Regions from separate parts of the Mesorhizobium sp. WSM1386 genome, predicted to be linked through region 2. Evidence: predicted binding sites of a transcription regulator. Region 2 holds the regulator's gene; the other holds the start of a gene.
The links. Region 2 encodes PhoB, which activates phosphate uptake and scavenging genes when phosphate is short. Its sites were predicted from a motif close to TGTCATNNANCTGTCAT; they were not measured.

Region 1: AC0NIH_RS02345 (DUF1045 domain-containing protein) is a predicted target of PhoB. The motif match lies at 5,033-5,049, and genes of this name have one in related genera.

The regions. Positions count from the first base shown of each region.
Region 1 covers NZ_CM148373.1:500,991-507,399, reverse strand. The annotation lists gene AC0NIH_RS02375 (sugar ABC transporter ATP-binding protein) at 1-147, shown strand, start outside; gene AC0NIH_RS02370 (ABC transporter permease) at 210-1,205, shown strand; gene AC0NIH_RS02365 (hypothetical protein) at 1,253-1,468, opposite strand; gene AC0NIH_RS02360 (COG4280 domain-containing protein) at 1,465-2,220, opposite strand; gene phnN (phosphonate metabolism protein/1,5-bisphosphokinase (PRPP-forming) PhnN) at 2,479-3,108, opposite strand; gene AC0NIH_RS02350 (alpha-D-ribose 1-methylphosphonate 5-triphosphate diphosphatase) at 3,105-4,244, opposite strand; gene AC0NIH_RS02345 (DUF1045 domain-containing protein) at 4,286-4,993, opposite strand; gene iolB (5-deoxy-glucuronate isomerase) at 5,147-5,959, opposite strand; gene AC0NIH_RS02335 (DUF3329 domain-containing protein) at 6,282-6,409, opposite strand, start outside.
Region 2 covers NZ_CM148373.1:1,409,011-1,415,419, forward strand. The annotation lists gene pstC (phosphate ABC transporter permease subunit PstC) at 1-650, shown strand, start outside; gene pstA (phosphate ABC transporter permease PstA) at 655-1,506, shown strand; gene pstB (phosphate ABC transporter ATP-binding protein PstB) at 1,503-2,306, shown strand; gene phoU (phosphate signaling complex protein PhoU) at 2,330-3,037, shown strand; gene phoB (phosphate regulon transcriptional regulator PhoB) at 3,054-3,743, shown strand; gene AC0NIH_RS06925 (ROK family protein) at 4,062-5,306, opposite strand; gene xylF (D-xylose ABC transporter substrate-binding protein) at 5,576-6,409, shown strand, end outside.

The sequences.
Region 1 (6,409 bases), 910 kb from region 2:
ATGATCTCCAGCGACATGGAGGAGGTGATCGGCGTGTCCGATCGCATCGCCGTCATGCATGAGGGCCAGATATCCGGCATTCTCGACAAGGACCAGTTCAGCCAGGAAAACGTGCTGCTGCTGGCGGTGGGCAAGCAGCCGAAATAGTTTTGTAGCGCGGGTCTCGTGAGACCCGCGAACCTGCTCGGGCAGGCATTGGGGAGAAGACGATGAGCAAGAAAGATCTTGGGCTGCTGATCCTGATCCTGGTGGTCGGCGCGATTGTCGCCATCATCAATCCGCGCTTCCTGTTGCCAATCAACCTTGCCAACACCTCGAACCTGATCGGCCTGTTCGGCATCCTGTCGATCGGCCAGGCCTTCGTCATCATCACCGGCGGCATCGAATTGTCGGTCGGCTCGGTGGTCGCCTTGCTGGGAACGCTGTTCATCGACTTCATCGCCGTGCGCGATCTGGACTGGCCGCTGGCCTTCGTGCTGATCATCGCGCTCGGCGCCATCATCGGCCTTGTGCATGGCTGGCTGATCACGCGGCTCAAGCTGCAGCCCTTCGTGGTGACCTTGTGCGGCCTTCTGATCTATCGCGGCGTCGCCCGCTTCTACACCGCCGACGGCACCGCCGGCTTTGCCTTCGGCCAGAATTTCCCAGAGCTGGAATTCCTCACCGCCGGCCGCTCCTGGGGCGTGCCGAACTCCTTCATCGCGCTGATCGTCATCGCCATCGTCATGTGGGTGGTGCTGCACCGATCGGTGTTCGGCCGTTATCTCTACGCCATCGGCAAGAACGAGGAGGCGGCGAAATATTCGGGCATCCGCACCGGCCGCATCGTCATGGCGGCCTATGTCATCTGCGGCGTGCTGACGGCCTTGTCGGCGATCTATTTCGCCATGTACACGCGCTCGATCTCGCCGGCCAGTCACGGCCAGTTCTACGAGCTCTATGCGATCGCGGCGGCAGTGCTGGGCGGCTTCTCGCTGCGCGGCGGCGAAGGCTCGCTGATCGGCGTCGTTCTCGGCACCGTGCTGCTGCAGGAGCTGCAGAACCTCGTCAATCTGCTCGGCATTCCGTCCTCCCTCAACTTCGCGGTGATGGGCGGCGTCATCCTCATCGGCGTGCTGGTCGATCAGCAATGGGGCGTGTTCAGGGCACGGCGGCTGATGGTCGAGGCCGCCCGCAAGAACGTCGCCGGGGCGCCGGCGGAATAGCCGCGCCGCCAATTCAGCGGCAAGGAACATCCCGTGCGGGGCGGTCGCTATCGATCGGTCCGGCGGGCCGCGCGGCGAACGCTATGCAGCAGGACGGCGAGGCAGCCGACCAGCAGCAGCACGCCGCCGATGAGCGGCGGCAGCGCCAGCAGCTTCACCGCCGCCACGACGGCGGCCACCAGGACCAGCGCCAGCAGCGCCAGGTTGCCGTCATCGACGAACATGCCGAAGAACTCCCTGGCAATGAGACGAACAGCGTTCATCGGGCGAGCCCTCCAGCGGCGGCGGGATAGGTGCTGCGCAGCCAGCGCACCATGGCGAAGGACGCCAGCGCGACCATTGCGAAGATGGCGAGCAGAGCGAGATCGGCGCCCGGCCAGTCGGCACCAATGCCCTCGCCGGTCCAGAAGATGCCGAAGCTGGTCAGCATCAGCCCGACCACGAATTTGAGCGCATTCTCGGGAACGCGCGCCAGCGGCCGGTGGACGGCCGATCCGACAAGCATCACCAGGATGAATGCCACCAGCGCGCCCAGGCCGGCGTAAAGCGTCTGCCCGTGGGCCCCGCCGACGGCAATGACGATGAACACCACTTCGACGCCTTCCAGCAGCACCGCCTTGAACGAGGCCAACCCGGCGAGGTAGTCGGCGCGGCGGTCTTTGGCCTGTTGGTGCAAAGCGGCGGTTTCCTTGGCGAAGGCTGCTTCCTCGTCATGCAGGGCGATGACGCCGACACTGCGCAGGATGGCCTTCCGCAGCCAGCGCATGCCGAACAGGATCAAGAGTACCCCAACGGCGAATTGCAGCGCGGTGGTCGGCACCAGCGCCAGCAACGGGCCAAACGCCAGTACCAGCGCCGCCAGCACCGCCAGGGCCAGCGCGGCACCCGTCAGCGACGGGCGCCAACCGCGCGCCACTCCGACCGCAAGCACGATGGTGAAAGCCTCGACGACCTCGACGACGGACGCGAGAAACGCCGCGGTGACCGTCGAGAGGATGGGCGTCAGTGTTTGCATGAGAGGCTTCCTGTATCGTCTCGGTCGAGCATGATCTTTTTTGCCGTTCGTTTCCACCTTCGGAAGGGCAGTTCAGATCACTATGCGGTCAGCACCACGCAATGCTTCGATGGCAGCAAAAGCAAGCGAGGCGCTAGCCGGCGGAGCTTCGTCCAGTCGAGCCGCACACGCCGCGGCTGCAGGAGGGCAGGTCCTACCTCCTTGTTCGGCGCAATTCTGATTGGAAACCGTTTCACACTTTCCTGGATCTGCTCTTGATCAGATCAGGCCCGACATGTCGGAAAAGGCCATGGCCTTGCGCAACAATTCGGCGAAGCGTTCGCCGGCGACTTCGCGCGCGCCGCTGTTGTCGATCGAGGTGACGCCAGGACCGGACAGGGTGACATTGGCGCTGCGTGCCAGCCGCGCCAGCACTTCCCCGCGCGACTCGCGGCCGCGCATCGCCAGCCGCTCGGCCAGCACATCCGGCGATGCGGTGATTTCGACGATGGCCAGGTTGGCGTAGCGTTCGCGCAACACCGGAATGACCGCGCGCGACACGTTGGCCACTGCGACGTGGCCGTTGGCCACCGACCAGTCGACATCGGCCGGCAGGCCGTAGCGCAGGCCATGCGCCTCCCAGGAGATGGCGAAGGCGCCATCGGCCTCGGCTTCGACGAAGGCGGCGTCGGCCAGCGTGTCGTGATCCTCGCTCGCCGCATCGCTCGGCCTGGTGATGACGCGGCGGACGAACTCCAGCCGGGTCTCGTCGGTGAACAGCGCGCGGGCGTAGCCGATCACCGTGTCCTTGCCGGCGCCGCTTGGGCCGACGATAGCGACGAAAACGCCATGGCGGATCGGAAACGTTTCCGCGGACAGTTCACGCTCGATCAAGGCCGACACCATCATGCAACACGCAGTCCCTGCCGCCAGACGGTGCGCACCACCGGGACATGGTCGTCGACGCGCACGCGCACCAGGTCGGCGCGTCGGCCCTGCTCGATGATGCCGCGGTCATTGAGGCCAACCGCTTCGGCCGGGTTCTTCGAAACCATGGCGACCGCCTGCGGCAGCGAAATGCCTTCGACCATGTCGCCGAGGAAGAAGGCGGACTGGATCAGGCTGAAGGGAATATAGTCGGATGACAAGATGTCGAGCAGGCCGTCGCTGGCCAGCGTTCGCGCCGAGACATTGCCCGAATGCGAGGCGCCGCGCATGACGTTGGGCGCACCCATCAGCACGCCCAGGCCTGCGGCCTTCGAAGCGCGTGCCGCTTCCTCGGTGGTCGGGAACTCGGCGACGCGCACGCCCTGTTCGATCGCCTCGCCGACGTGGCCAATGGTGGCATCGTCATGGCTGGCCAGCACGATGCCGCGCTCCTGGCAGGCGGCGGCGATGTGCACCCGGTTCGGCCTCGAATTGAGCGCCGACTCGCCCATTCGCTTCTCGCAGAACTTCTGGAAGTCGCGGTCGGTCAGCTTCAGCTTGCGCTGGTAATAATAGGCGTAGGTTTCCAGATTGACGAACTGGCGCTGTCCCGGCGCATGGTCCATCAGCGATGCCAGCTTGACCCGCTCGTCGCCGTCGAAATTGGCGAAGGCCTGCAAGCAGTCTGGCGCCGAAACCTCACAGCGCAGATGCAGGAAATGATCGGCGCGCAGACGATCCTGCGCGACGCTGTCCTCGATTGCATCGGCCAGCTTGCGGATATCGGCCAAGGTAAGATCGGCGTCCTCGTCCATGCCGACGCGCAAGGCGTCGAGCACGGTGGTGATGCCGGCCGTCGCCACCTGCGCGTCATGGGCAAGCACAGCCGCGATCGGATTCCAGCGCACCTTCGGCCTTGGTGCGTAATGGCCCTCGAGATGATCGGTATGCAGTTCGACCAGCCCAGGAATGACATAGTCGCCGCCCATGTCCTCGCCGGTCCGGCTGCTACCTGCATCGACGTCGGCGATAAACCCGTCGCGCAGCACCAGCGAGCCCTCGACGATCTCGTCGGCAAGCACGATGCGGGCATTGGAAAGAACGGTCTCGGCGGTCATTTCAGGCAATCCTTGGTTCTTCCTGTCGGAATTGTTTCGGTTCAGGCGGTCTTTCTGGCCGGGCGGCGCCCAAGCGCGTGATGGGAAAGCACCATGAACGGTGCTCCCGGCTCGAGTTCGACGAACAGCGTCAGCGCATCCACCAGCACCGGCTGCGAAAGCACCTCCGCGAACAGGCTGTCGATTGCTGCACGCAGACGTGGGCTTTCCTGTGGCCCGGCCCGGCCGGACAGCGTCATGTGGAAGCGGAAGGTCTCGAAGACATAAGGGTAACCCCACTGGCACAGGTTGCGAAACTCGGCCGGCTTCAGCGAATCCGGGCTGCGCCGCTCGATCTCGGCCTCGGTCAGCGGCGCGCGGAACCGGTCGAAATCGCGCACCACGTCATCGGCGAAACGGTTGAGCGGCGGCAGCGGCCCTTCCGGCACGAGCGCGAAAAAACTGTCGATCTGGCTGACGACGAGACGCGGGATCGTCACCACCGGCGTTGCTTCGGCAAAATGGTCGAGTGCCGCGCGCAGCGAGGCCTCGGTCTCGTTGGCCGCCAGGCGGAAGGGCGCCTTCAGCGTCGCGTGGAAGCCGTAGCGGCGCGCCGAAGCGGTGTGAAAGGCGACTTCCGCCGCCGACAGGTCGGCCACCGCCTCGACCGGCTTCGTCGCGGCGCCGAACGGGTCGCGGCCCAGCCAGTTGGCTGCGATCCGCGCCAGCGGTTCGTCCTGCCGGGGGGTGAAATAAATGGCATAACGCATGAAAAATCCTCGTCAGTCTCGCTGCCATAGGTGATTTCCATGACGGATTGACGAAGCTTTGAAGGGTTTTCGATGGCAAATCGACCCCTGTCGGTCCTTAGCCGACGATTTTTCCGAGCTGGACCAGTGGCTTCGGCCGAAAACCCGGAAGGCTCAGGCCTTCATCAACCATTCGTGCTCGGGCGCATTGTGGAATTTCCACGTCCGCTTCGGCCCGGCCATGACGTTGAGATAGTAGAGGTCATAGCCATGGCAGGCGGCGCAGGGATGATAGCCCTCGGGCACCAGCACGACATCGCCGTCCTCGATCGCCATCGCCTCGTCGAGCGCGCGATGGCCGCTCTTGTCGGCGTCGGTATAGACGCGCTGGAAGGCAAAGCCCTGCGGCGGGTTGAGGCGATGGTAATAGGTTTCCTCGAGATAGGATTCGGCAGGCAGATTGTCCTGGTCATGCTTGTGCGGCGGATAGCTCGACGTGTGGCCGCCCGGCGTGATCACCTCGACCACCAGCAGCGAGTCCGCTGGCTGGCCTTCCGGCAGGATGTTGGTGACGTAGCGCGTGTTGGTGCCCTTGCCGCGCACCTCCTGACCGAGATCGTCGGGTCCGATAACCCGGACCGGCAAACCGCCGCCAAGGCCCGGTGCCGAGCAGACGGCGAGTTCCAGCTCGGTTCCCGCGGTCACCGACCAGTCCGATCCCTGCGGCACATAGACCGACCATGGCTTGCCTTCGAAGGGCGACATGCGTTCGCCGAGCAGGCCGAGATCCTTGCCGCCGGCTTTCGCCTTGCCCTTGCCGGTGACGAACACCAGGCAGATTTCGCGGTCGTCAGTCTTTCCGGAAGCCGTTTCGCCCGGCTTCAGCCGATGCAGGTCGAAACCGACATAGGTCCAGCCGGCGCTTTCCGGCGTCACATGAGCGACGCGGCCATGGCCCTTGTCGGCTTTGACGAGCAGCTTCGACATTTTTTGTCTCCTATTCCGTTGGCTTGAAGGCTCCGGGAAGCCAAGCCGTCTGTTTGAAAGGGCCATCGCAAATCTTCAGCGGCGCCCGTCCGACTTCGTCATCCTAGAGCGTAGCAGGAGCGAAGCTCCGTCGCGGAGACCCTAGGATCCATGCCGTTACCTCGGCCGAAGGGCACAGCGGAGCGGAATTCTGCACCGTCACACCAGCCTCAAAGTCATGGCATGGATCCTAGGGTCTGCGCTGCGTCGCTGCGCTCCTTGCTCCGCCCTAGGATGACGAAGTTAGAAGCACTGCAAGCCAATCGCCAACGCATGCGATCAGTTACTCCTTCGGTTCGGCCTCGGCCGGCGCATTGCTCTCATCGACCGGCTTGTAGAGGTAGAAAAACTGCCAGACGCCGTAGCCGGCGAAACCCAGCGCGATGATGCCCCAGAACGGGGTGCCGGTGG
Region 2 (6,409 bases):
AGCTTTGCCCGCGCCCGCTGCGGCGCCCGATCGGCATGGCGGTGGAATTGCTCGCCGGCATTCCCTCGATCATCTACGGCATCTGGGGCCTGTTCGTGCTGGCGCCGTTCCTGCAGACCACGGTGCAGCCGTTTATCATAAGCGTGTTCCACGGCGTCCCCGGCCTCAGCAGCCTGTTTGCCGGCCCGCCCTACGGCATCGGCCTGCTGACATCGTCGATGATCCTCGCCATCATGGTGCTGCCTTTCATCACCTCGATCACGAAGGACGTCTTCGACACGGTGCCTCCCGTGCTGAAGGAATCGGCCTACGGCATCGGCTGCACGACCTGGGAAGTGACCCGCCGCGTCGTCATTCCCTACACGCGGATCGGCATCATGGGCGGCGTCATGCTCGGCCTTGGCCGCGCGCTCGGCGAAACCATGGCGGTGACCTTCGTCATCGGCAACGCGCACCGCATCTCGACGTCGCTGTTTGCGCCCGCAACGACGATCTCCGCGACCATCGCCAATGAATTCACCGAGGCGGTCGGCGATCTCTACACGTCTTCGCTGGTGGCGCTCGGCCTGATCCTGTTCGTCATCACTTTCCTGATCCTTGCCATCGCACGCTACATGCTGATGCGCATCGACGCCCGCACCGGAGCCTGAACCGATGTCGACAGCCACGTCGCTTCACCAGAGCCGCAAGCGCAAGAACGGCGTGATGATGACGCTGTGCGTCGCCGCGGCCGGCATCGGCCTTGCCTGGCTGGCGCTCATTCTCGGCGCCCTGCTCTACAAGGGCCTGTCGGGTGTCAATCTTTCAGTCTTCACGGAAATGACCCCGCCGCCAGGCGACGCGGGCGGCCTGCTCAACGCCATCTATGGCAGCATCGTGATGACCGTCATCGGCATCATCGTCGGCACGCCGATCGGTGTGCTGGCCGGCACCTACATGGCCGAATACGGCCGCTTTTCGAAGCTCACCACCGTTGTGCGCTTCATCAACGATATCCTTTTGTCGGCGCCGTCGATCATCATCGGCCTGTTCGTCTACGAATTGATGGTCCGGCCGATGGGGCACTTCTCGGCGATCGCCGGCGCCGTCGCGCTGGCCATCCTGGTCATCCCCGTCGTCGTGCGCACCACCGAGGACATGCTCAATTTGGTGCCCAACGCCTTGCGCGAAGCCGGCACCGCGATCGGCGCGCCGCGCTGGGTGGTGATCCGCTCGGTCGCCTACCGCGCCGCGCTTTCCGGCATCGTCACCGGCATTTTACTGGCCATTGCCCGCATCTCCGGCGAGACGGCGCCGCTGCTGTTCACCGCGCTCAACAACCAGTTCTGGTCGAGCAATCTCAACGCGCCGATGGCCAGCCTGCCTGTCACCATCTTCCAGTTCGCTCTCAGCCCCTACGAGGAATGGCAGCAACTGGCCTGGACCGGCGCACTCATAATTACATTGACGGTTCTCGCGCTCAGCATCTTTGCGCGCAGCCTGACCGGACGCAGAGAGGACAAATGAGCCAGATGTTGTCTCCAGACATGACGATCGCCGCCGAGGCAGCCGCCAAGGCAAAGATCGAGGTCAAGAACCTCAATTTCTACTACGGCCAGTCGAAGGCGCTGAAGGACATCACGCTGTCGCTGCCCGAACGCAGCGTCACCGCCTTCATCGGACCGTCGGGCTGCGGAAAGTCGACGCTGCTGCGCGTCTTCAACCGCATCTACGAGCTCTATCCCAGGCAGACCGCCGAGGGCCAGGTGCTGCTCGACGGCAAGAACGTTCTCGACCGTTCGCAGGACCTCAACCTCTTGCGCACCAAGATCGGCATGGTGTTCCAGAAGCCGACGCCGTTCCCGATGTCGATCTACGAGAACATCGCCTTCGGCGTCAGGCTCTATGAGAAGATCAGCAAGGCCGAGATGGACGGCCGCGTCGAACAGGCGCTGAAGCGCGCGGCACTCTGGACCGAGGTCAAGGACAAGCTCAATGCCAGCGGCCTCAGCCTTTCGGGCGGCCAGCAGCAGCGGCTCTGCATTGCCCGTACCGTGGCGGTGAAGCCGGAAGTCATCCTGCTCGACGAGCCGGCCTCGGCGCTCGATCCGCTGTCGACCGCCAAGATCGAGGAACTGATCGACGAATTGCAGGCCGACTACACGATCGTCATCGTCACCCACAACATGCAGCAGGCGGCGCGCGTGTCGAAGCAGACGGCCTTCATGTATCTGGGCGAACTGGTCGAGTTCGACAAGACGGAGAAGATCTTCACGTCGCCCCGCGAAAAGCGCACGCAGGACTACATCACCGGCCGCTTCGGCTGATCACGCATACGAGGACCAGGATCATGGCCGAACACACGGTTGCAGCCTTCGACGAAGATCTCGGACAGATCAGCAGGCTGATCAGCGACATGGGCGACCTCGCCGGCTCGATGGTCGGCGGTGCCACCAAGGCGCTGCTGAACTCCGACAATGCGCTCGCCCAACGCGTCGTCTCCGATGACGCGATCATGGACGCGCGCCAGCGCGAGCTGGACGACCGCGCCATCACGCTGATCGCCAAGCGCCAGCCGATGGCCGACGATCTGCGCCACGTCGTCGGCTCGATCCGCATGGCCGGCGATCTCGAACGCATCGGCGACCTTGCCAAGAACATCGCCAAGCGCGTCGGCACGGTCGGGCTCTCCGCCACGCCGCGCGACCTGTCGCACTCCATCGACGCGATGGCGCAGCTGGTGCTGATCCAGGTTCAAGGTGTCATCGAGGAATATGCGGCGCGCGATGCCGCCGCACTGGCCAAGCTGCGCGCCGACGACGAGCGTATCGACGTCAAATACACTTCGGTGTTCCGAGAACTGCTGACCTACATGATGGAAGATCCGCGCAACATCACCGCCTGCACGCATCTTCTGTTCTGTGCCAAGAACCTCGAACGCATCGGCGACCACGTGACCAATATCGCCGAGAATGCGTATTATGTGCTGACCGGCACGCAGCTGCCCGCCAATCGCCCGAAGCAGGACGAAACCGCGATGTCGGCGCCGGCGGCATAGCAGGGGTGACCAGCCGATGATCGCGCCACGCATCATGGTGGTGGAGGATGAGGAGCCGCTAGGGGTGCTGCTCCGCTACAATCTGGAATCGGAAGGCTACCAGGTCGAGGTGGTGACGCGCGGCGACGAGGCGGAGATCCGCCTGCAGGAGAACGTGCCCGACCTTCTGGTGCTCGACTGGATGGTGCCGGCGGTGTCCGGCATCGAACTCTGCCGGCGCCTGCGGATGCGGCCCGAGACCGAGCGGCTGCCGATCATCATGCTGACCGCGCGGGGCGAGGAGAGCGACCGCGTGCGCGGCCTGTCGACCGGCGCCGACGACTATCTGGTCAAGCCGTTCTCGACGCCGGAATTCATGGCACGCGTCAAGGCGCTGCTGCGCCGCGCCAAACCTGAAGTGCTGTCCAGCGTGCTCAAGGTCGGCGATATCGTGCTCGACCGCGAATCGCACCGCGTCTACCGCAAAAAGAGCGAGATCCGGCTCGGACCGACCGAGTTCCGCCTGCTCGAATTCATGATGCGCCATCCCGGCCGCGTGTTCTCGCGCAGCCAGTTGCTCGACAATGTCTGGGGCGAGACGATCTACATCGACGAGCGCACCGTCGACGTGCATGTCGGGCGGCTGCGCAAGGCGGTCAACAATGGCCGCATGCCGGATGTGATCCGCACGATTCGTGGGGCGGGCTACGCGATCCGGGAAGATTAGGTTCTTCGGCGCGGAAGGTTAGACAGTCGGATTTCGTGCTTAAGCCGGATCGCTTTACCTTGGCGATTCGCGAAAACGTCCATTGCTTCGTCCTCCACGGGCGGAGCAAGGAGCGAAGCGACGCGGCGTAGACCCGAGGATCCATGCCGCGACTTCGAAGCGTTGCCTCGGTGCGGAATTCTGCTCCGCTGCACTCCGTGGCCAAGGTCGCGGCATGGATCCCAGGGTCTCCGCGACGGAGCTTCGCTCCTGCTCCGCCCAGGGATGACGAAGTCGTGAGGCTTTGTCCAACCCACGGGTGTTACGATGGCTTCGATTTCACGCCACGTTCTTCCCAGCGGCGCCCCCTCTCGCCTGCGCGCCTGGCGCGAAAATTTCCTGGTCGACGAAGGTCAGAGCGCGCATGGCGCAGCCTTCGCGGATCAGCGGCAGTTCGTTCGGCTCGGTGTCGAAGGAGATCGATTCCGAGTGCTGGCCACCGGCGGTCCGGGCAATCGCCTCGCGCAAGGCCGGCTCGATCAGGTCGAAGGCGGCGGCGCTGACGCCGACCATGGCGACGGGGGCGGGATCGATTAGCGCGAACAGGCTGCCCAGGCCATAGCCGAGCGCCTCGCCGGCCTTGCGATAGGCCTGGCGCTCCGGGCCGTCCTTGTCGCGCGCCGAGGCCGCCAGCGTCCGCATGTCGGCGTCGCTGACGTCGACCGGTTCGGTGTCCTCGCCAAGCTGCCTCGCATTGCGCCAGATAGCATAGTTGCCGGCATAGGCCTCGACGCAGCCGCGCCGTCCGCAGCGGCAGAGCGCGCCGCCCGGCCGGTGGATCATGTGGCCGAACTCGCCGCCCGAGGAGTGGGTGCCGGTGAACAGTTCGCCCTTCAGCACCAGGCCCATGCCGATGCCATGCGACAACAGGATGGCGATGAAGTCGTCGCGGTAGCGCTCGGGATCGCGCCAGCGCAGCGCCACCGCCATCATGTTGCAGTCGTTTTCCATGGTGGCGGGGATGCCGAACTCGGCTTCGAATATGTCGGCGAAGGCGATGTCGGTCTGCGGCGTGATCGGCGACCACAGCATGGCGCGCGCCTCGGTGTCGGTGATGCCCTGGATGGCCAGTGCGATGCGGGCGACGCTGCGGACGTCGACGTCGGGATCGTCGATGCGGCGCCGCACGATGGCAACGCATTCGCCGATCAGCGCCTCGCGCGACATGGTCAGCGTGTCCAGCCGGCGCTGTTCCTCCGATATCACCTGGCCGGCATAGTCGATGACGGCGACCGACAGGAAATTCAGCGACAGCACCACGGTCATCACCGCCGCCGCCTCCGGGTTGAGTGTGAGGCCGACCTGCGGTCGGCCGCGTTTCAGCGACCCGGCCTCGCTCGGCTTGCCCTCGGTCAGGACGCCTTCGCCGATCAGGTCGGAGGAGATCGCCGAGATGGTCGAGTGGCTGAGACCGGTGGTGGCGGCGATCTCGGTGCGCGAAGGCTGACCGGCACGGCGCACGGCCGAGATCACCATGGCGCGGTTGCGCCGGCGCAGATCGTCGTGGCGGATTCCGACCGACATGTTTCCCACATCCTCCCGGTCGCCGCGGCCTTTCGTGCCTCCCGAAGGCCGCCAGCGAAGCCGCCAAATACTGGCAGAAGCGCCGCACGCTGTCATTATTTATTCCGGAGCTCGAAAAAAAGTCCGAGGCACCTCAAAATCCATCAGAATCATTGTTGACAGTGTTCCGGCGATGGACCAGTGTTTTTTCGAGGCTCGAAAAAATAGGGCCTTTGTGCCGGCCTTAGGGTCAGTTTGGTCGCGCCATACGCGGCGCAGGGAGGAATATCATGAAGAAATTCACAGCCGCCATCCTGGCGGGTGTCGCCATGTCGCTGACGCTTGCGTCGGTCGCGCAGGCGAAGGACAAGGTCATCGGTGTTTCCTGGTCCAACTTCCAGGAAGAGCGCTGGAAGACCGACGAGGCCGCGATGAAAAAAGCGATCGAGGCCGCCGGCGACAAGTACATTTCCGCCGACGCGCAGTCCAATCCCGGCAAGCAACTCACCGATGTCGAAAGCCTGATCTCGCAAGGCGCCAATTCGCTGATCATCCTGGCGCAGGACGCCTCGGCCATCGGCCCGGCGGTGCAGAAGGCATTGGACGAAGGCATTCCGGTCGTCGGTTATGATCGCCTGATCGAGAACAAGGACGTCTTCTACCTGACCTTCGACAACAAGGAAGTCGGCCGCTTGCAGGCCAGCGCGGTGTTCAAGGCCAAGCCGGAAGGCAACTACGTCTTCATCAAGGGCTCGGGTGCCGATCCGAATGCCGACTTCCTGTTCTCGGGCTCGATGGAAGTGCTCAAGGAAGCCATCGACAACGGCAAGATCAAGAATGTCGGCGAAGCCTATACGGACGGCTGGCTGCCCGCCAACGCCCAGAAGAACATGGAACAGTTCCTGACCGCCAACGACAACAAGGTCGACGCGGTGGTCGCGGCCAATGACGGCACCGCAGGCGGCGTCGTCGCGGCGCTGACGGCGCAAGGCCTTTCCGGCACCGTGCCGGTGTCCGGCCAGGACGGCGACCATGCGGCACTCAACCGCATCGCGCTCGGCACCCAGACCGTGTCGGTGTGGAAGGACGCGCGCGAGCTCGGCAAGAATGCCGCCGAGATCGCC